One region of the Arthrobacter sp. Rue61a genome, then DNA from elsewhere that is predicted to be linked to it. Evidence: predicted binding sites of a transcription regulator. Region 1 holds the regulator's gene; each other region holds the start of a gene.
What was found. Region 1 encodes HrcA, which represses chaperone genes, less so after heat shock. Its sites were predicted from a motif close to TTNGCACTCGNNNNNNNCGAGTGCNAA; they were not measured.
Positions count from the first base shown of each region.

Region 2: a site for HrcA is predicted at 1,533-1,559, ahead of ARUE_RS15040 (FmdB family zinc ribbon protein). Genes of this name have one in related genera too.
Region 3: a site for HrcA is predicted at 2,133-2,159, ahead of groES (co-chaperone GroES). Genes of this name have one in related genera too.
Region 4: a site for HrcA is predicted at 2,698-2,724, ahead of groL (chaperonin GroEL). Genes of this name have one in related genera too.

Region 1 covers NC_018531.1:2,637,072-2,641,697, forward strand. The annotation lists gene ARUE_RS11950 (16S rRNA (uracil(1498)-N(3))-methyltransferase) at 1-107, opposite strand, end outside; gene dnaJ (molecular chaperone DnaJ) at 110-1,237, opposite strand; gene hrcA (heat-inducible transcriptional repressor HrcA) at 1,288-2,295, opposite strand; gene ARUE_RS11965 (DUF3097 domain-containing protein) at 2,487-3,338, shown strand; gene ARUE_RS11970 (DUF4870 domain-containing protein) at 3,461-3,874, shown strand; gene hemW (radical SAM family heme chaperone HemW) at 3,910-4,626, opposite strand, start outside.
Region 2 covers NC_018531.1:3,303,525-3,308,150, reverse strand. The annotation lists gene ARUE_RS15050 (DUF4011 domain-containing protein) at 1-313, shown strand, start outside; gene cpaB (Flp pilus assembly protein CpaB) at 337-1,146, opposite strand; gene ARUE_RS15040 (FmdB family zinc ribbon protein) at 1,212-1,472, opposite strand; gene ARUE_RS15035 (5-formyltetrahydrofolate cyclo-ligase) at 1,626-2,240, opposite strand; gene galU (UTP--glucose-1-phosphate uridylyltransferase GalU) at 2,342-3,274, shown strand; gene ARUE_RS15025 (GNAT family N-acetyltransferase) at 3,281-3,892, shown strand; gene ARUE_RS15020 (hypothetical protein) at 4,038-4,626, shown strand, end outside.
Region 3 covers NC_018531.1:3,332,708-3,337,333, reverse strand. The annotation lists gene ARUE_RS15155 (shikimate 5-dehydrogenase) at 1-444, shown strand, start outside; gene ARUE_RS15150 (THUMP-like domain-containing protein) at 449-1,678, opposite strand; gene ARUE_RS15145 (hypothetical protein) at 1,746-2,108, shown strand; gene groES (co-chaperone GroES) at 2,300-2,596, shown strand; gene groL (chaperonin GroEL) at 2,682-4,295, shown strand; gene ARUE_RS15130 (helix-turn-helix transcriptional regulator) at 4,457-4,626, shown strand, end outside.
Region 4 covers NC_018531.1:1,011,432-1,016,057, reverse strand. The annotation lists gene ARUE_RS04810 (RNase H family protein) at 1-664, opposite strand, end outside; gene groL (chaperonin GroEL) at 889-2,514, opposite strand; gene ARUE_RS04800 (cold-shock protein) at 2,838-3,041, opposite strand; gene ARUE_RS04795 (LytR C-terminal domain-containing protein) at 3,214-3,834, opposite strand; gene ARUE_RS04790 (DUF3263 domain-containing protein) at 3,884-4,195, opposite strand; gene ARUE_RS04785 (uracil-DNA glycosylase) at 4,325-4,626, shown strand, end outside.

The DNA of each region.
Region 1 (4,626 bases):
TTAACCGTGACAGCATGCCGGGCCTCTGCACCCTCGAGGACGAAGGTGGAACCAGGGACTACCTGACCGAGGGAACCCGCCGGCGTGAAGAAAACAGGATTGCTCACCGCTACAGGTTACCGAGCTTGTCCCGCAGCTTTGCGAACATACCGCCGCTGGCCACAAGCTTTCCTTCCGTAAACTGCTCGCCACGCAGCTTGGCCAGCTGCTGCAAGAGTTCTTCCTGGGCGGGGTCGAGCTTGCTGGGCGTCTCCACATGCAGGTGCACCTTGAGGTCGCCACGGCCGTAGCCCCGGAGGTGCGTGACACCCAGGCCGCGGAGGGTAATGACTTCTCCCGATTGCGTGCCGGCCTTCACATCAATGTCCTGTGCGCCGTCGAAAGTGTCCAGCTGCAGCTCGGTTCCCAGCGCGGCCGCCGTCATGGGCACGCTGAGCGTGGCGTGAAGGTCGTCGCCTTCACGCATGAACATGGCGTCGTTGTTAACCCGGATCTCTACATAGAGGTCACCTGCAGGACCACCTGCGGGCCCCGCTTCGCCCTGTCCGGACAGCTGGATGCGCGTACCGGTTGCGACGCCTGCCGGGACCTTGATGGTGAGGGAACGGCGGCTGCGGATACGGCCCTGCCCGTTGCACTCGTTGCAGGGATCCTTGATGACGGTGCCGAAGCCTTCGCAGGAACCGCAGGGGGCGGTGGTCATGACTTGGCCGAGGATGGATCGGACAGCCCGCTGAACCTGGCCACTGCCACCGCAAATGTCGCAGCGCTCCGGATGGGTGCCCGGGCGGCAGCAGCTGCCATCACAGGTGGGGCAGACAACGGCGGTGTCCACTTCAAGCTTCTTGTTGACGCCGAACACGGCGTCCTTCAGGTCGATGCGGACGCTGATGAGCGCGTCCTGGCCGCGACGGACACGGGAGGCCGGTCCACCGTGGCCACCGCCTCCACCAAAGAAGGTGTCGAAGATGTCCTGGAACGCGAAACCCTGGCCGGAATAGCCGCCACCGAAACCGTTGTCGGTGCCGTTCTCATTGCCCGTGGCGTCGTAGACCCGGCGTTTCTGGGGGTCTGACAACACTTCGTAAGCGTGGGTCACGGCCTTGAACTGTTCCGCGACATCCTCACCGGGGTTTACGTCGGGGTGCAGTTTCCGCGCCAACTTGCGGTACGCCTTTTTGATCTCTTCCCCGGTGGCTTCCGGCGAGACTCCCAAAACGTCATAGTGGCTGCTCAAAGTCGGTATCTCTTCCTTGTTGTACTGCGGATGTTTCCTCGGACCGGTGTTCAGCCGCCGAGAATGCGGGAAAGGTAACGGGCCACGGCACGAACGGCTGCCATGGTGGTGGGATAGTCCATGCGTGTGGGACCGAGAATCCCCACCTTGGCGCCGGAGCCGTAGCCCGTAGCCACGACGGATGCCTCAGCCAAGCCGTCGTACGGATTCTCGCGTCCAATGCTCACAGTGACTCCGCGGGGGTCATCCCCCATATCGGACAACAACCGGAGCATGACAACTTGTTCCTCGAGTGCTTCCAGCACGGGACCGATGCTCAGGGGGAAATCCACGTTGGAGCGCGCAAGGTTGGCCGTTCCTGCCATCAGGATGCGCTCTTCTCGGCTGGTGTCACTGAGCGATTGGAGCCCCTGGGCCAACGTCTGCGCCAGGCTGCGGAGCTCCGGCGGGCACAGGGCAACTACCGATGGGAGCACCTGCGGCAAGAGAGCCAGTTGCGTGGCGGCAATGCTGCCGAGGAAGCGGGACCTCAGGAGCATCAAGGCTTCGTTGCTTACGTCCGAGCCGGCGTCGATGACCTTCTGCCCTACGCTGCCGGTGTCCGCGATGAGGACCACGAGCACCTGCTTTGGGCCCAACAGGACGAACTCCACGTGACGGACCAGTGCGCGGTTGGAATGCGGATACTGCACGACGGCCACCTGATTGGTCAGCTGCGACAGGAGCCTTACGGTGCGCTCCAGGATGTCGTCAACCTCATCGGGGCCCTCTAGTAACGAATGGATGGCCCTGCGTTCGGCGGCCGAGAGCGGCTTTACCTGCGAAATGCGGTCGACGAACAGGCGGTAGCCCTTGTCCGTAGGGATTCTCCCTGCACTGGTGTGGGGTGCCGCGATGAGGCCTTCCTCTTCCAAGACAGCCATGTCGTTCCTGATGGTGGCACTGGAAACGCCAAGATGGTGCCGCTCCACGAGGGCCTTCGAACCGACAGGTTCCCTGGAATGCACGTAATCCTCAACGATGGCACGCAGCACCTCAAGCTTGCGCGGCTCACTCATTGCTCCACCTCCTGACGACTGCCATGGTCCCTGGGACCGGTCAACGCGGGATCTCAATCGGACCACCACACTTAGCACTCAACATGCCCAAGTGCTAACAAGTCTAGTATGAGCCACCCCGTTGCTAGCATTGAAACCTGCCGCGGCCGGCTTCGGCCCGCACCATAAACCAGCACAAAGGTAGGAATCCCTTGGCTTTCGACAATTGGGGACCGCAGGATCTGTCCGCTCCAGCCAAAAAGCAGCTGCCGGAAGTAGCCGTCCAGCGGGGAATGGTCCTCGAGGACGTCCAGTCCGGCTGGGTGGGCGAAGTCACCCGCGTTGAGAAATCGGGCGGAATGCATGTGGTCTCCCTTGAGGACCGGCGCGGAAAGACCAAATCTTTCCAGCTCGGATACGGGTTCCTGTTGGAGGGCCAGGCCATACGGCTTATGCCTCCTGCTGCCCGCCCTGCCGCCTCTGCCGCCCCTTCCACCCGGACAGCCTCCGGATCCGTGAGGGTACAGGGCCAACGTGCCCAGGTGGCCAAGGCGAGCCGCGTCTGGGTGGAAGGAAAGCACGACGCCGAACTCGTCGAGAAGGTCTGGGGTGACGATCTCCGCGTGGAAGGCATCGTCGTGGAGCCATTGCATGGCGTAGACGACCTGAAGTCGGCCATCGCTGCCTTCAACCCCGGGCCGGGTCGCCGACTCGGCATCTTGGTGGACCACCTTGTCCCCGGCTCCAAAGAGTCGCGCATCGCCGCCGATGCCATGACGGTACCGGGGGCTGCAGGAAACGTTTTGATTGTCGGCCACCCCTACGTGGACGTCTGGCAGGCCATCCGGCCAAAGGTCCTGGGCATTGAGGCATGGCCGGAAGTCCCCCGCGGGATCGACTGGAAGACGGGAATCCTCAGCGCGTTCGGCTGGCCCCACGAGACTGCCGAGGACATAGGCTTGGGCTGGCAACGTCTCCTTGGTGCAGTACGCACGTATGCCGACCTCGAGGCATCGCTGCTGGGACGCGTTGAGGAAGTCATCGATTTCCTGACAGTTCCCTGAGGCAACGTCCACGAAGGAACATCAACCACCGTGTCAAAGGGGCGTTGGTCCCGGGAAGCACGTTGGGGCCGGTATTCTGGGACAGCAACACCGCAGCATCTTTACAGCAAAGGGAAGACACCGTGGCAGATAACGCTCCTGAAGAACCGGGCAGCGCCGCAGGCCGGCCCCAGTACCATGGCGCGCCTGCCAACGCACTACCGTTGACGGCCAGCGAGGACAGGCAGTGGGCTACGCTGGCCCACTTCGGCGGCATCCTGGGATGCCTGCCGTCCCTTCTGATCTACTTGATTTTCCGGGATCGCGGGCCGTTCACCGCGCAGGAATCAAAAGAAGCCCTGAACTTCACGCTGCCTCCCACCATCGCTGCAGTGCTGGCCAACATCCTGGTGCTGCTGCCCGTGGTGGGCAACATCTTCGCCGTCATCGCCACGGCTATCTGGGTGGCACTGACGTGCTTCTCCGTCTCGGCGGGAATCCGGGTCAACCACGGGCAGCCTCACCGTTACAAGGTCAACCTGCGCTGGATTAAGTAGCCCGCCCTCCCCCTCCAGAGGGAAGGGCGCAGAGGTTAGTCGGGAAGAATCCTTCGGACTACGGCGTCAGCCAAGAGCCGACCCTTCAGGGTCAAGACCAAGCGACCCTTGAATGCCTGCACCGGGTCAACCAGTTCGTCGGCAATCAGCCCGGCCATCGCATGCCGTCCGATCGCGTCCAGGGCGTCCACGGACAACCCTGTTCCAAGCCGCGCTTCAAGCATGATGCGCTCAACTTCCCGGGTTTCGACGTCGAGGGTTTCCCGTCCGGCAGCCGGTGAGGTTCCGCTCCCGAGCCGTGAGGCATACGCCGTGGGGTGCTTGACGTTCCACCATCGGACACCACCCACGTGGGAGTGGGCTCCGGGGCCGATGCCCCACCAGTCATCTCCGCGCCAATAGGCAAGATTATGCCGGCAAGCCTGTTCCGGCGTCCGGGACCAATTGCTGACCTCGTACCAGTTCAAGCCCGCTTCAGAGATCATCTTGTCGGCCAACTCGTACTTGGAGGCGTGGTCGTCATCGTCAATACCGGGTACTTCGCCGCGACGTATCTGGGCCGCAAGTTTGGTGCCGTCCTCCACAATCAACGCGTAGGCACTGATGTGATCTGGTTGGTACGAGAGCGCAGTTTCGAGTGACAGCTGCCAGTCGGCCATGGACTCTCCGGGCGTGCCGTAAATGAGGTCAAGGCTAACTGCCAGGCCGGCTTCGCGCGCCCACTGCACAACGAGTGGCACACGGCTGGGCGT
Region 2 (4,626 bases), 670 kb from region 1:
CGGCGAATTTCAGGCCGATGTCCGTGAGGCAAATGACGTTGCCGAGATAAACAGCTCTGCAGAAGATGTGAAAGAAGCACCACTGATGGATCAAGACACAGGCACAGAAGACCGTGCTTCGCAGGAATCCGGTGAGCCGGGCAATACTGAAGCCGAAGAGGCTGCGGATCCAAAGACCACGGCAGCCAAGACGGGCTCCAGCGGCATTCTTCCTACAAAGGCCGCTGAGGATGATCCCCGGCGATGGGGTGACGATTCCGGCTACGACCATGAGCAGTGGCTGAAGGAACAGAAACCGCCACACTGGGGCTGAACAGCTGGCTATGACTGAGCAGCTCATGAGGGGCTGACCAAAACAAAGAAGAGCTTGCCTTGCGTTGATGCGCCGGCGAGCTTTTCTGCTTGTTGGGGATCGGCCGCCACCACTACCAGGCCATCGGTGTCACCTGTCCCCAGCCATTCGCCCGGCTTGCCGCCCTGTGCCGATGTCCAGAGGACGGGCACCGGGCCTGCGAGGACTTGGCTTTGCCTGGACTCGTCGTAGGAGCCCGCTGCGGTGAGGACCACCGTGACCAACTGGCCGGGAGAGAGGAGCTGGATGGACGAGGGGTCGGCCATCCGGAGTGGGACCGCTGCCGTGCCCACAGGAGCTCCCGTCAGGAGGCCCGGACCCAGCAGGCTCGACTCCGTAGGTATCTGCCCCTTGCCGAGAGGGGAGGCTAGCTGGCGGCCGACAAGAGTGCCGATGCTATTCAAAGCACCGCTAAGTGCGAGGTCAGGTGGCACCCCAACGCTGGTGAGATCGGATTCAGTGAGGCTGGTACCCGTTGGGAGGTCGCGAGCTGCGACTACGACGCTCACACGCTGCTCCGATGCGGGAGTGAGCTGCTGGACTGCGATGCCGGCAGCCACGCACAGCAGAAGCGCTACTGCCAAACGGCGGTTTCGTGTGATCCAGGAGCCAAATCCGGCCCGCTGGCCCCGTTGACCAGCACGATCTCCGGGACGATTGCGGCTGAAGCGCGCAGTATTCCCGGCACGGGCCCGGGACAGGCGGTTGGGCGAACGGTTCAGTGGTGGCCAATTGCCGGCTGCTGCTGAACGCTCGGCGCGGGAGAGAAGAGCGCTGCGTGACGTAGATGGCATGCCGCTACGTTAGCCAGCTTCCCGGACCCGCAAACAGTGGTCCGGTGCGCTATGTGGAAAAGCGCCTAGCTGGCTGCGGCTGCGGTTGCCGGTGCTGCTGCGGTGGCAGCCGGGGCGGCTGGTGCGGCCGAAACCGTACTGCCCTTGGCGTCGCGCGAGTCTGTCCGGTAGAACCCGGAGCCCTTGAAAACGACGCCGACGCTATTGAACTTCTTACGAAGCGCACCATTGCATTCGGGGCACTCCGTCAAGGAGCTGTCAGAAAAGGACTGGACGATGTCAAAGGCATGGTCACAGTCTTTGCAGGCGTATGCGTATGTGGGCACTGAGTTCCTCCTTTAGGACAAAGTTCAGGTCCTGTGCAGCATCAGCGGAGAAGTTCCTCTTTAGCAGTCGCAGGGCCTGAGTGCCAATTCTATCATCGGTCCAGGCGGCACGTACCAGCGGATGTGCCAAGGTTCACATGGCGGGCCGGAGCGTCAGCCGGGCTTCGCGGCGTCGTGGAGTTGGACGATGCCCGACGGGGTCAACACCTGCCGCACGGGACGATCAAACGCCTCGGCGGGAATGGATCCCGAAGGTAACAAATCGTCGTCGTAAAGTACCGCAATGGTGGGAGGCCGCCCGCCGGAAGCGTCGAGGCCTTGAAGAAGGCGGTCGTAGTAACCGCCGCCTTGGCCAATCCGGTTGCCGTCCCGGTCCACGGCCGTGGCGGGCATGAAGATTCCCGCGGCTCCGGCTATCACTGAACTTTCAATGCGTTCACCCTCGGGCTCGTCTATGGGCGCATAAGAGGACCTGACAAATGCCGTGGAAGGTGTCCAGTAAACCCAACTCAATTGCCGGCCGGGCTCGCAAACGGGCAACAAAACCCTGTGCCCTGCCTCGTGCAGCGATCGGATGAGGGGAAGGGTGGGTGGCTCGAAAGCTACACCCAGATACACGGCGAAGGTCGCGGCAGTGCCCGGGGAGACCCTTGCTGCCCAGGTTGTCCCGTGCCGCGCAAGGGACTCACCTGCACTTGCTATGTGCTCCGGAGTGAGGGTTCGCCTGTGCAGCCGCCGGCTGCTCCGGATGTCTTCCTTGGAGGGCATCTGTGTCCATTCGTAAGGTCTTTGCATAACAGCTAATCAGCGGAGGCTGTCCACTCCGGAAATCAAAAGTGCTATCAGCGCGGCGAGGGGTTTAGCGGTTGATGTGTTCCGTCCGTTACATTAGTCCGGTGACTCTAGAAAACAACGCTGTCCGTAAGGCCGTCATTCCCGCAGCGGGCCTTGGCACCCGGTTCCTTCCCGCCACGAAGGCGATGCCGAAGGAAATGCTGCCCGTAGTGGACAAGCCTGCCATCCAGTATGTCGTCGAAGAAGCGGTCAAGGTAGGCCTGCATGACGTCCTGATGATCACAGGACGCAGCAAGCGAGCACTGGAAGACCACTTTGACCGTGTCCCGGCTCTTGAGGCCACCTTGGCGGAAAAGGGCGATACCGCCAAGCTTGAAGCCATTCAGTCCGCCACCAACCTCGGTGACATTCACTACGTCCGGCAAGGCGACCCGAATGGTCTTGGCCACGCTGTCCTTCGTGCGAAGCAGCACGTAGGTTACGAGCCCTTTGCCGTCCTGCTTGGCGATGACCTGATCGACGCCCGCGAAGACCTGCTGAGCGAAATGATCGCCGTTCAACAGAAGACCGGCGGTTCCGTGGTTGCCCTCATCGAGGTGGAGCCCTCCAAGATCAGCGCTTATGGTTGCGCCGATGTTGAGGACAACGGCGAGGACGGCTACGTCCGCATCAAGCAGCTCGTTGAGAAGCCTTCCCCCGAAGAAGCACCGTCAAACCTTGCCGTGATCGGACGCTACGTCCTGCACCCGGCCGTGTTCGAAGTCTTGGAGAAGACCGCCCCCGGTCGCGGTGGAGAGATCCAGCTGACAGACGCCCTTGAGGTGCTTGCCGCCGGGGAAGGCGAAGGCTATGGCGTCTACGGCGTTGTCTTCCGCGGCCGCCGCTACGACACCGGTGACAAGCTCAGCTACCTCAAGGCCTGCATCGAGCTTGCCTGCGAACGTGAAGACCTCGGTCCTGAACTTCGTGAGTGGCTGCCCAACTTCACCGCCGCACTTCCCAAATAACCCACGATGTACGGCTCTGCGATCTGGCCGGTGACGCTGGAAAGCGGAGACCTGCTGCTTCGGCCTATCCGTTACCGCGACAAGCGGGAGTGGTCCGAGGTCCGTTCGCGGAACAGTGAATGGCTTGCGCCGTGGGAGGCGTCCAACCCGGCTCCGGGTGGGCGCCTCCCCAGCTACCGCCAAATGGTGGGTTCCCTGAATGAACAGGCCCGTCAGTCATCCGCACTGCCCTTTCTCATTGTTGAGCGGACCGAGGGCTTTCGGGAACCAAGGATCGTCGGGCAACTTACGGTGTCCTCCATCGTCTGGGGATCGGCCATGATGGCCACCCTGGGTTATTGGGTCGACAAGGACCGCGCCGGGCACGGCATTGCTCCAACTGCGGTTGCGATGGCAACGGACCATTGCTTCAGGGTGCTGGGATTGCACCGAATGGAAATCAACATCCGTCCGGAGAACTCACCGAGTTTGAGGGTGGTGGAGAAGCTTGGATTCCGCGACGAAGGCTACCGGGAGCGCTACTTGCACATCAACGGCGAATGGGCTGATCACCGCTCCTTTGCACTGACCGCCGATGAAGTTCCAGAGGGACTCCTGCGCAGGTGGCTCCGAGGATAAACCGGCAGGTCATCGGCCGTTTTGCACGTATCTCCAGTCATTTGCGGACTCGCCGACGACACACCGGCCGCAATGCCGCTGCACCCGGCGATTTGCTTCTACGGTTTTGAATGTGGACTTCCCTCTCAGCAGCTCGGTGATACTAGTGGTCACTGTCGCGCTGTGGATGGTCTGGGTGGCGCCCTACGTTTTGCGGAACAGGCGGCAACAAGTCCAAACGGCCGCTGTTCCAGCAGAGGCATTTGATGACGAACCAGACGAAACGCAGGCAGGGGTGGTACTGACTTTGGCACCTCAGCAGGAGAAACCGATGGAGACCATGCACAGTAAAGCACCGGCGTCGCCCCAGGAATCCCGTGCGGCCGAGCCTTCCTTGGCGAATGCGCCAACGACTCCCTTTACTATCCGTTACGCCCGGGTCACGCTGGCATTGGCAGGCCTTGCGTTGTTGATCACTGCAGCGGTTTCCGGCGTTCTCAGAATTCTTGGGATCGGTTCAGTCTGGTTGCCGCTGGTGTCCATCATTGGTGCGGTACTCGCCGTCGTGACTTTGCGGAAGCTTGCCCTGAGGGATCTTCGTGAACGGCGGGCGCGTCGTGCTGCGCAAGCCTCGCCCATCCCGACTCCTGCGCGGTACTTGCCGAAGGAACCTGCCGTGGAATCGAAGGAAACTACGGTTTTCGACGCCGAAGCCACCAGCCGTGAGGCTGCTCGCTTGTCCGCGGTGGAACTAC
Region 3 (4,626 bases), 700 kb from region 1:
GTGCTCCTCCGCGGTGCAGGCGGCATGGCGAAGGCCGTAGCCGCAGCACTTCGGGACGCCGGGTTCACCGCCGTCACCATCGTGGCCCGCAACGAGGACACCGGCCGCGCGCTGGCAGATCTCTACGGCTTCGCTTGGCAGGATGACGTCAACGGCTCCACAGCCGATCTCATCATTAACGTCACGCCGCTGGGAATGGCTGGTGCGGATGAAACCGCCCAGTCCTTCGACGACGCCACGATCGCCGCTGCACAGGTGGTGTTCGACGTCGTCGCCTTGCCTTCGGAGACGCCCCTTATCTCCGCCGCACGCTCCGCCGGTAAGCCTGTGATCACGGGTGCCGAGGTCATCGCCATCCAGGCTGAGGAGCAGTTTGTCCTCTACACGGGTGTGCGACCTAGCGCCGAGCAGGTCCGGGAAGCCTCGGAGTTCTCGCGCCGCTGACGCTCTAGGCCGTCACCGGCTCCACGACAACAGCCACTCTTTCCTCGCCGATCCTGGTGAGGACCAGGGTGGCTGTTTTCGCATCCTTGCCTTTGACGGGCTTGGCAGGCAGCAATTGCTTCCGAAGTTCTTCCGGCGTCACGGCAGTGCCGCGCTTCTTGATGTCCAGCACAGTGATGCCCTGGTTTTTCACCCAGGCCTTCAGGGCCTTGACGTTGTACGGCATCACCTCAAGCACCTTGAAGGCGCGGGCGAAAGGGGTGTCGTGAAGCTCGGGGGCGCAGATGTAGGCGATGTGCTCGTCCACGAGGTGCCCGCCCAGCCTTTCGGCGACGTCGGCCACCAGTCCTGCGCGGATCACCGCACCATCCGGTTCGTAGAGGAAGCCCTCAACGGGCCCGACGACGGCTACCGGACCGCCGTCGAAATCCGCGCCGCTGGTGATTTCAGCGGCGCCCTGGTTGCCGATCACCAGCGCGGCCCGACGCACGCCGGGGCGCGCCACAGCGTTGAACCAGAGGGTCACTTCGGTGACGTCTCCGCCCACTGAGACCCACTGGGCTTCACAGCCTGGGGGCACGGAGTCGTGGGGAATGCCGGGACCCATCTTGACGCCGATAGCGCGGCCGGTCGCCGCCAGACGTTCTACGAAGGACAGCGGGGGAGAGAAGGCTTCAGGATCCCAAATCCGCTTGGTTCCGGACGTGGACGTGGTTCGGCGGGCAGGATCCAGCCATACCCCGTCCATCCCGTCCAACTCTACGGAGGTTGCATCCGCATGCACCACGGTGGCATGCGGGAAGGGCATGAGATTGATGGTGGCGCAGGCGGCAGTGGTTTCATCCATCTCAACGGCGGTCACGGAAATGTCCATTGACGCCATCGCCATGGAATCGGCGCCAAGGCCGCAGCCGAGGTCTGCAACGTGCGAGATGCCGGCCTTCGCAAAGCGCTCCGCGTGCCGGGCTGCGACGTTCAATCGCGTGGCCTGTTCCAAACCGGCTTGGGTGAACAGCATCTGCCGGGCAAACTCGCCGAACTTTGCCTCTGCGCGTGTCCGCAGCCGGGATTGCGTGAGCACCGCGGCCACGAGTTCGGGGGAGTGACCGGCCTTCCGAAGGTGCGCGTTGACGCTGAACGAATCGGCCTCCCGGTAGGGCCCCAGGGAGGCAAGAAGTTCCCATCCTTCAGTGGTCAGCAAGGGGGCGATCTGTTCCTGCGGTGCGTGAGGCATGGGATCAAGCCTAACGGCGCGGCACTTGACAGCGTGACCGGCTAATCAGCCCGATAAGGTTGTTTTCATGGAAGACAACGCAGCCCCGCACCCCTCAACCATGGCAAAATTCGCGCGCCCCGCCCTCATAGCAGGGGGAGTGATCGCGGTGGTGTGCATCGGCCTGCTCGTCATTATCTTTGCGTTGGATTCCTTCAATGCCGCCACCTACTCCGTCGCTGGCAAAAGCGTCAATGACGCCACGGATGAAGCGCGAGGCATCCGCGAACTTTACAGCGGAGCCAGGACCGGTGGAATCATCACGCTGGTGATCTCCGGCGTCATGGCCGTTGCCGCCGCCGTGGTGCTGTATCTGAACCGTGGCAACGCTCCGCTGGACGAAGACGATGACGGCGAAGACTACGATCTGGACGACCTCACCGGCAGGTGACGAACGTTCACCCATGACGAAATGCTGGCACTCACCTTGACCGAGTGCTAACGCTTACATAGAGTCTTGTTAGCACTCTCCCCCGGAGGGTGCTAATCACGCCAAGCGTCTTCCGGCACCGCGACGACGGTTGTACGCTCCGGCACCCTAGTTCTTAGTCCATGAATCAGCTCATGAAAAGGAGAGTCCGAGTGTCGGTCTCGATTAAGCCTCTTGAGGATCGTATTGTTGTTCGCCCGCTCGAAGCAGAGCAGACCACGGCTTCCGGCCTGGTAATTCCGGACTCCGCACAGGAGAAGCCGCAGGAAGGCGAAGTTGTTGCAATCGGCCCCGGCCGCTTCGATGACAACGGCAACCGCGTACCGGTTGACGTAGCTGTTGGCGACGTCGTCATCTACTCCAAGTACGGTGGAACCGAAGTCAAGACCGGCGGCAACGAGTACCTCGTTCTGTCCGCCCGCGACGTCCTTGCGATCGTCGTAAAGTAACTTCCCGGAGCCCCGCACCGCCGCCGCGTTGGAATCATTCCAACCCGTCAGCGGTGCGGGTTTTCTGTCTTGAAAGGACACAACCATGGCAAAGCAGCTTGCTTTTAACGATGCTGCCCGCCGGTCTCTTGAGGCCGGTATCGACAAGCTCGCCAACACTGTCAAGGTGACGCTTGGCCCGCGCGGCCGCAACGTCGTGCTGGACAAGAAGTGGGGCGCTCCCACGATCACCAACGACGGCGTGACCATCGCCCGCGAAGTTGAGCTTGACGACCCCTACGAGAACCTTGGCGCACAGCTGGCCAAGGAAGTAGCCACCAAGACCAACGACGTCGCCGGTGACGGCACCACCACGGCTACCGTGCTGGCACAGGCGCTGGTCAAGGAAGGCCTCCGCAACGTTGCTGCCGGCGCAGCTCCGGGCGAGATCAAGCGCGGCATCGAGGTTTCCGTCGAAGCCGTCGCCGCCCGCCTCCTGGAGAACGCCCGCGAAGTTGAAGGCACCCAGGTTGCCAGCGTTGCAGCCATCTCCGCGCAGAGCGACGAGGTTGGCGAACTGCTGGCTGAAGCATTCGGCAAGGTTGGCAAGGATGGTGTGATCACCATTGAAGAGTCCTCCACCACCCAGACCGAACTGGTCCTCACCGAGGGCATGCAGTTCGACAAGGGCTACCTTTCCCCGTACTTCGTCACCGACGCTGAGCGCCAGGAAGCCGTCCTTGAGGACGCCCTCATCCTGATCAACCAGGGCAAGATCTCCTCGCTGCAGGACTTCCTGCCGCTGCTGGAGAAGGCCCTGCAGGCAAACAAGCCGCTCTTCATCATCGCTGAAGACATCGAAGGCGAAGCCCTTTCCACGCTGATCGTCAACCGCATCCGCGGCACGCTCAACGTTGTTGCCGTCAAGGCTCCGGGCTTCGGCGACCGCCGCAAGGCCATGCTCCAGGACATCGCCACGCTCACGGGCGCCCAGGTTGTTTCCCCGGACCTCGGCCTGACCCTGGACACCGTTGGCCTGGAGGTGCTTGGTACCGCGCGCCGCATCACGGTGACCAAGGACAACACCACCATCGTTGACGGCGCCGGCACGGCCCAGGACGTTGCCGACCGCGTTGCACAGCTGCGTGCTGAGCTCACCCGGACGGACTCCGACTGGGACAAGGAAAAGCTGCAGGAACGCCTGGCCAAGCTGGCCGGCGGCATCGGCGTGATCAAGGTTGGCGCAGCCACCGAGGTTGAGCTGAAGGAAAAGAAGCACCGCATCGAGGACGCAGTTTCCTCCACGCGTGCAGCCCTCGAAGAAGGCATCGTTTCCGGTGGCGGTTCCGCTCTCATCCACGCCCTCAAGGCACTGGACGAGTCCCCGGCCGTGAAGGCGCTCGAAGGCGACGCAGCAGCTGCTGTGGGCATCGTCCGCCGCGCCCTGGTTCAGCCGCTGCGCTGGATCGCCCAGAACGCAGGCTTCGACGGCTTTGTTGTTGTTGCCAAGGTTTCCGAGCTCGAAGCCAACCACGGCTTCAACGCCAAGTCCGGCGAGTACGAGGACCTGATCGCCGCTGGCGTGATCGACCCCGTCAAGGTCACCCGTTCGGCTCTCCGCAACGCCGCTTCCATCGCTGCCCTGGTTCTCACCACCGAGACCCTGGTTGCCGAGAAGCCGGCTGAGGAAGAAGACGCACACGCAGGCCACCAGCACTAACGGCCTGTTTTACAAAGGCCCCGGTCACGTTGACCGGGGCTTTTGTTGTCTGCGGCTTTGCGCGGGGCGGCTATTGTGAGCGTACGACGGCGGCGGTAACCTGACGCTAATACGGCGGCTTGGGTGCGTCACCGGGGTGCATCGTCGCCGCAAGGTGAGCCATGACGATGCCTGCCACAGCCTTGGACCTGGGACGCTCGGCGTTCTCCGAGCATCGCTGGAGCGATGCTCTGGATTGCCTCGCCCGCGCGGATGCCGAGGGTGGTCTGCCTCCCCAAGACATTGAGCTGGTGGCATCCGTGGCGATGCTCCTGGGTAAGGAATCGGAGGG
Region 4 (4,626 bases), 1.6 Mb from region 1:
GGGGTGCAGAACCGACGGCTGCCGGGGAGACTCCGGCGGCAGCGGTTGCCGGGACGGGCATGGACGAACGGGCCTGTACGCGCTCTTCCGCACGCGGCTGAGACTCAACATCCGTCTGTGCCTTGCCTTGCACCTGAGCCTTGGTCTGGGCCTGTGCCTGTGCCTGTGCCTGTGCCTGTGCCGTACCCTCCCCCTGCGCACCGGGGAACCCAGGGCCGGCCCTGTGCGCTACGCCCTGCTGGTAGGCCGTGGCAACTGCGCGAGCACGCTCGTCTGCGGCCTCGTTGAGGTCGTGGCCCGCGTGGCCCTTGACCCATTCAAAGGTGTATTTGCGGCCAACGATCGCTTGGTCAATGTCCTTGAGAAGGTCCACGTTCAGCACGGGCTTGCCGTCTGCCTTCCGCCAGCCCTTCCGTTTCCAACCCGGCATCCACTTGGTGATGCAGTTGATGACGTATTGGCTGTCGCAAAGGATCAGCAGCTCTTCCTGCGGCACGTGGGCCGTGGACCGGAACAGGTCCAGGACGGCCATCAGTTCACCCTGGTTGTTGGTACCGTGCGGCCAACCTCCTGCTCGCCAACAGGAGTCATCAACGTACCAGGCCCAACCGGCCGGCCCAGGATTACCGAGGGCGGAACCATCGGCGGCAGCAATAATCGTCATGGGTTAATCCTGCCAGACCACACCGACACTGAAACCGTGATAGTACCCAAGTGAGTCGTAGTAGATGCCGTTTTGAACACTCAATAGGGCATCTGCTGCTACCTACTTGGGTGACGCAGCCAGGGGTGCCGACGCAGAACGGCGGTCCCCACCACATGGTGAGGACCGCCGTCGTCATGCTGTTCAGCGTGAGGCTGGGCGCTGTATCGCTACAGCAGGGAGGCTTAGAAGCCGCCCATGCCGCCCATGTCGTCGCCGCCGGGAGCCGGAGCGTTCTTCTCGGGCTTGTCGGCAACTACGGCCTCGGTGGTCAGGAAGAGACCAGCGATGGAAGCAGCGTTCTGGAGAGCCGAGCGGGTGACCTTTACGGGGTCGTTAACGCCGGCAGCCAGAAGGTCTTCGTAGACACCCGTGGCAGCGTTCAGGCCGTGGCCGGAAGGCAGGCCGCGAACCTTGTCCACCACAACGCCCGGCTCGAGGCCGGCGTTGAAGGCGATCTGCTTCAGCGGTGCGTCGATGGCAACCTTGACGATGTTGGCACCGGTTGCCTCGTCACCCTGGAGGGTGAGGTTGGCGAATGCCTTGGCGCCAGCCTGGATGAGGGCAACGCCACCACCGGCAACGATGCCTTCTTCAACAGCAGCCTTTGCGTTGCGGACTGCGTCCTCAATGCGGTGCTTGCGTTCCTTGAGCTCAACTTCGGTTGCGGCACCGGCCTTGATGACTGCAACGCCGCCGGCCAGCTTGGCCAGGCGTTCCTGCAGCTTCTCGCGGTCGTAGTCGGAGTCGGAGTTCTCGATCTCGGCGCGGATCTGGGCCACGCGGCCTGCGATCTGCTCGGCGTCGCCGGCACCTTCAACGATGGTGGTCTCGTCCTTGGTGACAACAACCTTGCGGGCGGTGCCGAGGAGTTCCAGGCCAGCGTTTTCGAGCTTGAGGCCAACTTCTTCGGAGATGACCTGACCACCGGTGAGGATGGCGATGTCGGCAAGCTGTGCCTTGCGGCGGTCACCGAAGCCCGGAGCCTTGACGGCAACGGACTTGAAGGTGCCACGGATCTTGTTGACGATCAGGGTGGCCAGGGCCTCGCCCTCGATGTCTTCGGCGATGATCAGCAGCGGCTTGTTGGACTGCATGACCTTCTCCAGAACCGTGACGAGTTCCTTCACGTTGGAGATCTTGGAGTTGACGATCAGGATGTACGGGTCTTCGAGGACCGTTTCCTGGCGCTCTGCGTCGGTGACGAAGTAAGCCGAGATGTAGCCCTTGTCGAAGCGCATGCCTTCGGTGAGTTCGAGCTCCAGGCCGAAGGTGTTGGATTCCTCGACCGTGATGACGCCTTCCTTGCCCACCTTGTCCAGGGCTTCGGCGATGAGGCTGCCGATTTCCGGGTCGCCGGCGGAGATGGAAGCCGTAGCTGCGATCTCTTCCTTGGTTTCGATTTCCTTAGCGGAGGCCAGCAGTTCGCTGATGACTGCCTCAACAGCCTTCTCGATACCGCGCTTGAGGGACAGCGGGTCGGCGCCGGCGGCAACGTTGCGCAGGCCTTCCTTCACCAGTGCCTGGGCCAGTACGGTTGCAGTGGTGGTACCGTCGCCAGCGACGTCATCCGTCTTCTTGGCAACTTCCTTGACCAGTTCTGCACCGATCTTCTCGTAAGGATCGTCCAGTTCGATCTCCTTGGCGATGGAAACACCATCGTTGGTGATCGTGGGGGCGCCCCACTTCTTTTCGAGGACGACGTTGCGTCCACGCGGGCCGAGGGTGACCTTGACGGCGTCTGCGAGGATGTTCAGGCCCCGCTCGAGGCCGCGGCGAGCCTCTTCATCAAATGCAATGATCTTGGCCATAACGGCGGTAGTCCTTTCGGGACAGTCGTTAAGAAGGTACCTGTCAGATGGGGTGCCCGCGACGGACGGTCCTTTGCTTGCGGCCTCTGTATGCCCCGCGCTCCAGACCTCACCCCACCAAGGTGTTTCTTGATCCTCCGCCGGTCCAATGCCTGTCCGCCGCCGGGGTTAGCCGGGCCGGGTTTAGCAGTCGAACCATAGGAGTGCTAAATCAATAATTAGCACTCGACCGGGGAGAGTGCAAGCAGAGATGCCACTTTGCTCTACATACAAAGGGATTTCAGCCGAGGGCTGACGTGACGGGCACGGATCCAGGAGCGGAACTACGCGACGCGAACACCTTCGGCTTGTGGGCCTTTCTGCCCCTCCCCCAATTCGAACTCAACCCGCTGACCTTCTTCGAGGGCGCGGAAGCCATCCATCTGGATGGCGGACCAGTGCACAAAGACGTCGTCGCCGGATTCATCCACAGTGATGAAGCCGTATCCTTTTTCGGCGTTGAACCATTTGACGGTTCCCAAAGCCATGATGCCCACACTTTCGCAGTAGCCAAGACCGGTAGCCGGGATCTCCGTACCGGAATTAATCCACTGTAACCATTGTCACTGGCACCGCGCTGCTGTGGATGGCCAAGGCACCGCTTTTGTTATTGAGGCTTAACCGAGTTGGGGAATTTCAGCTGCGGAAGGGGCCTGGAGCTTATTGGTAACCGGGCCCGGCCACAACCACCAGCGGCTGTTGAACCTCGGGCGTTTCCACGATGGTCTGGATGCCCAGTAGCGTACCCAAGGCCTCCGCGTTGGCCTTCTGCTCGGGCGCGTTGTAGAAGATTACGGACGTCTGCTGCGGCAGTCCGCCCCAGTTTCCTACCGTGCTCAGCGCCCAACCGTCGCCCTGGACGAGGCCTGCCACACGCCCTGCCAAGCCCGCAGTCCCCGCGCCGTTGTACACAGCCACCGGAGTGCTCTTATCCACCGGAGCGGACGACGGGGTAGCAGAAGGAGATTCCGACGGCGTCGGTTCGCTGCTGGGTTCGCTGGAAGCGGTAGGTGCGCTGCTGGATTCGGTGGGTTCAGCGGACGGCGCCGTAGATGTCTGCTGGGGTGCCGGCGTCGTGGTGTTCGACGAAGCGCTGGGTGCTACCAGCCCAAGGTTGGGGAGGATCAGGAAGGCCACCAGCCCAAGCACCAAGGCCACTGCCCCAACGGTCAGGACCGGCCACAGAGTGGGGCGTGCGGTCTCTTGGGCGTCGCGGTGAACGCCTTGACGGGACGTGTTCTGCGGAACCCGGTCGAATTCGTCCTTGGCATATTTGGTCATGGTGAAGCTGTGTCCTTGCTGGTTGCTGCTGACAGATCAGCCTGGCGATTTACGCGTCGGACCCCAAGCGACGTGCAGTCCTCGCGCGCTGGCGGGACGTACGTAGTCTACGCAATCTCTTGACGAGCATGGGATCGTGGGCCAACGCGTCCTCGGTATCAATGAGCGCGTTCAGGATCTGGTAATAGTGTGTGGCGGAGAGATCGAACAGCTCCCGGATAGCCTGTTCCTTGGCCCCGGCGTACTTCCACCATTGCCGCTCCAGCGCCAGCATCTGCTGGTCCCGTTCACTCAACGGAGAGTCACTACGGGTCTCGGCCGCGAGGTCCTCAAGGGCAAAGCCGGTGCTCTGCGACGCCATCGGTTCCGGTACTGATTCTGCCACGGCACACTCCTTCGACGCTTGATGGGGAAAATGTCCTACCCCCATGTTACGGGCGAATAACAACGGTGTCATTCGCAGGCGCGGCGCCGCGCGGGAGACAATGGCGTGGTGACTGGTGAGGATGCACTCTTTGATCTTGAACCTGCCGACGCAGCTGACCCGGGCTTCACCGCCCTCCTTGAGCTGCCCCTCGAGGAGCTGATGGCTCCCGACTGGGCAGATGCACTGCGTCCTGTTGAGGGCCAACTCCGGGAAGCCTTGGGTTATGTAGCCGGCCAAGCATCCAGCGGCACCCAGGTTCTACCTGCTGCCAAGAACCTGTTGCGCGCCTTCAATCAGCCTCTGGCCGACGTCAAAGTCTTGATTCTCGGCCAGGATCCGTACCCAACCCCGGGTCACGCCGTCGG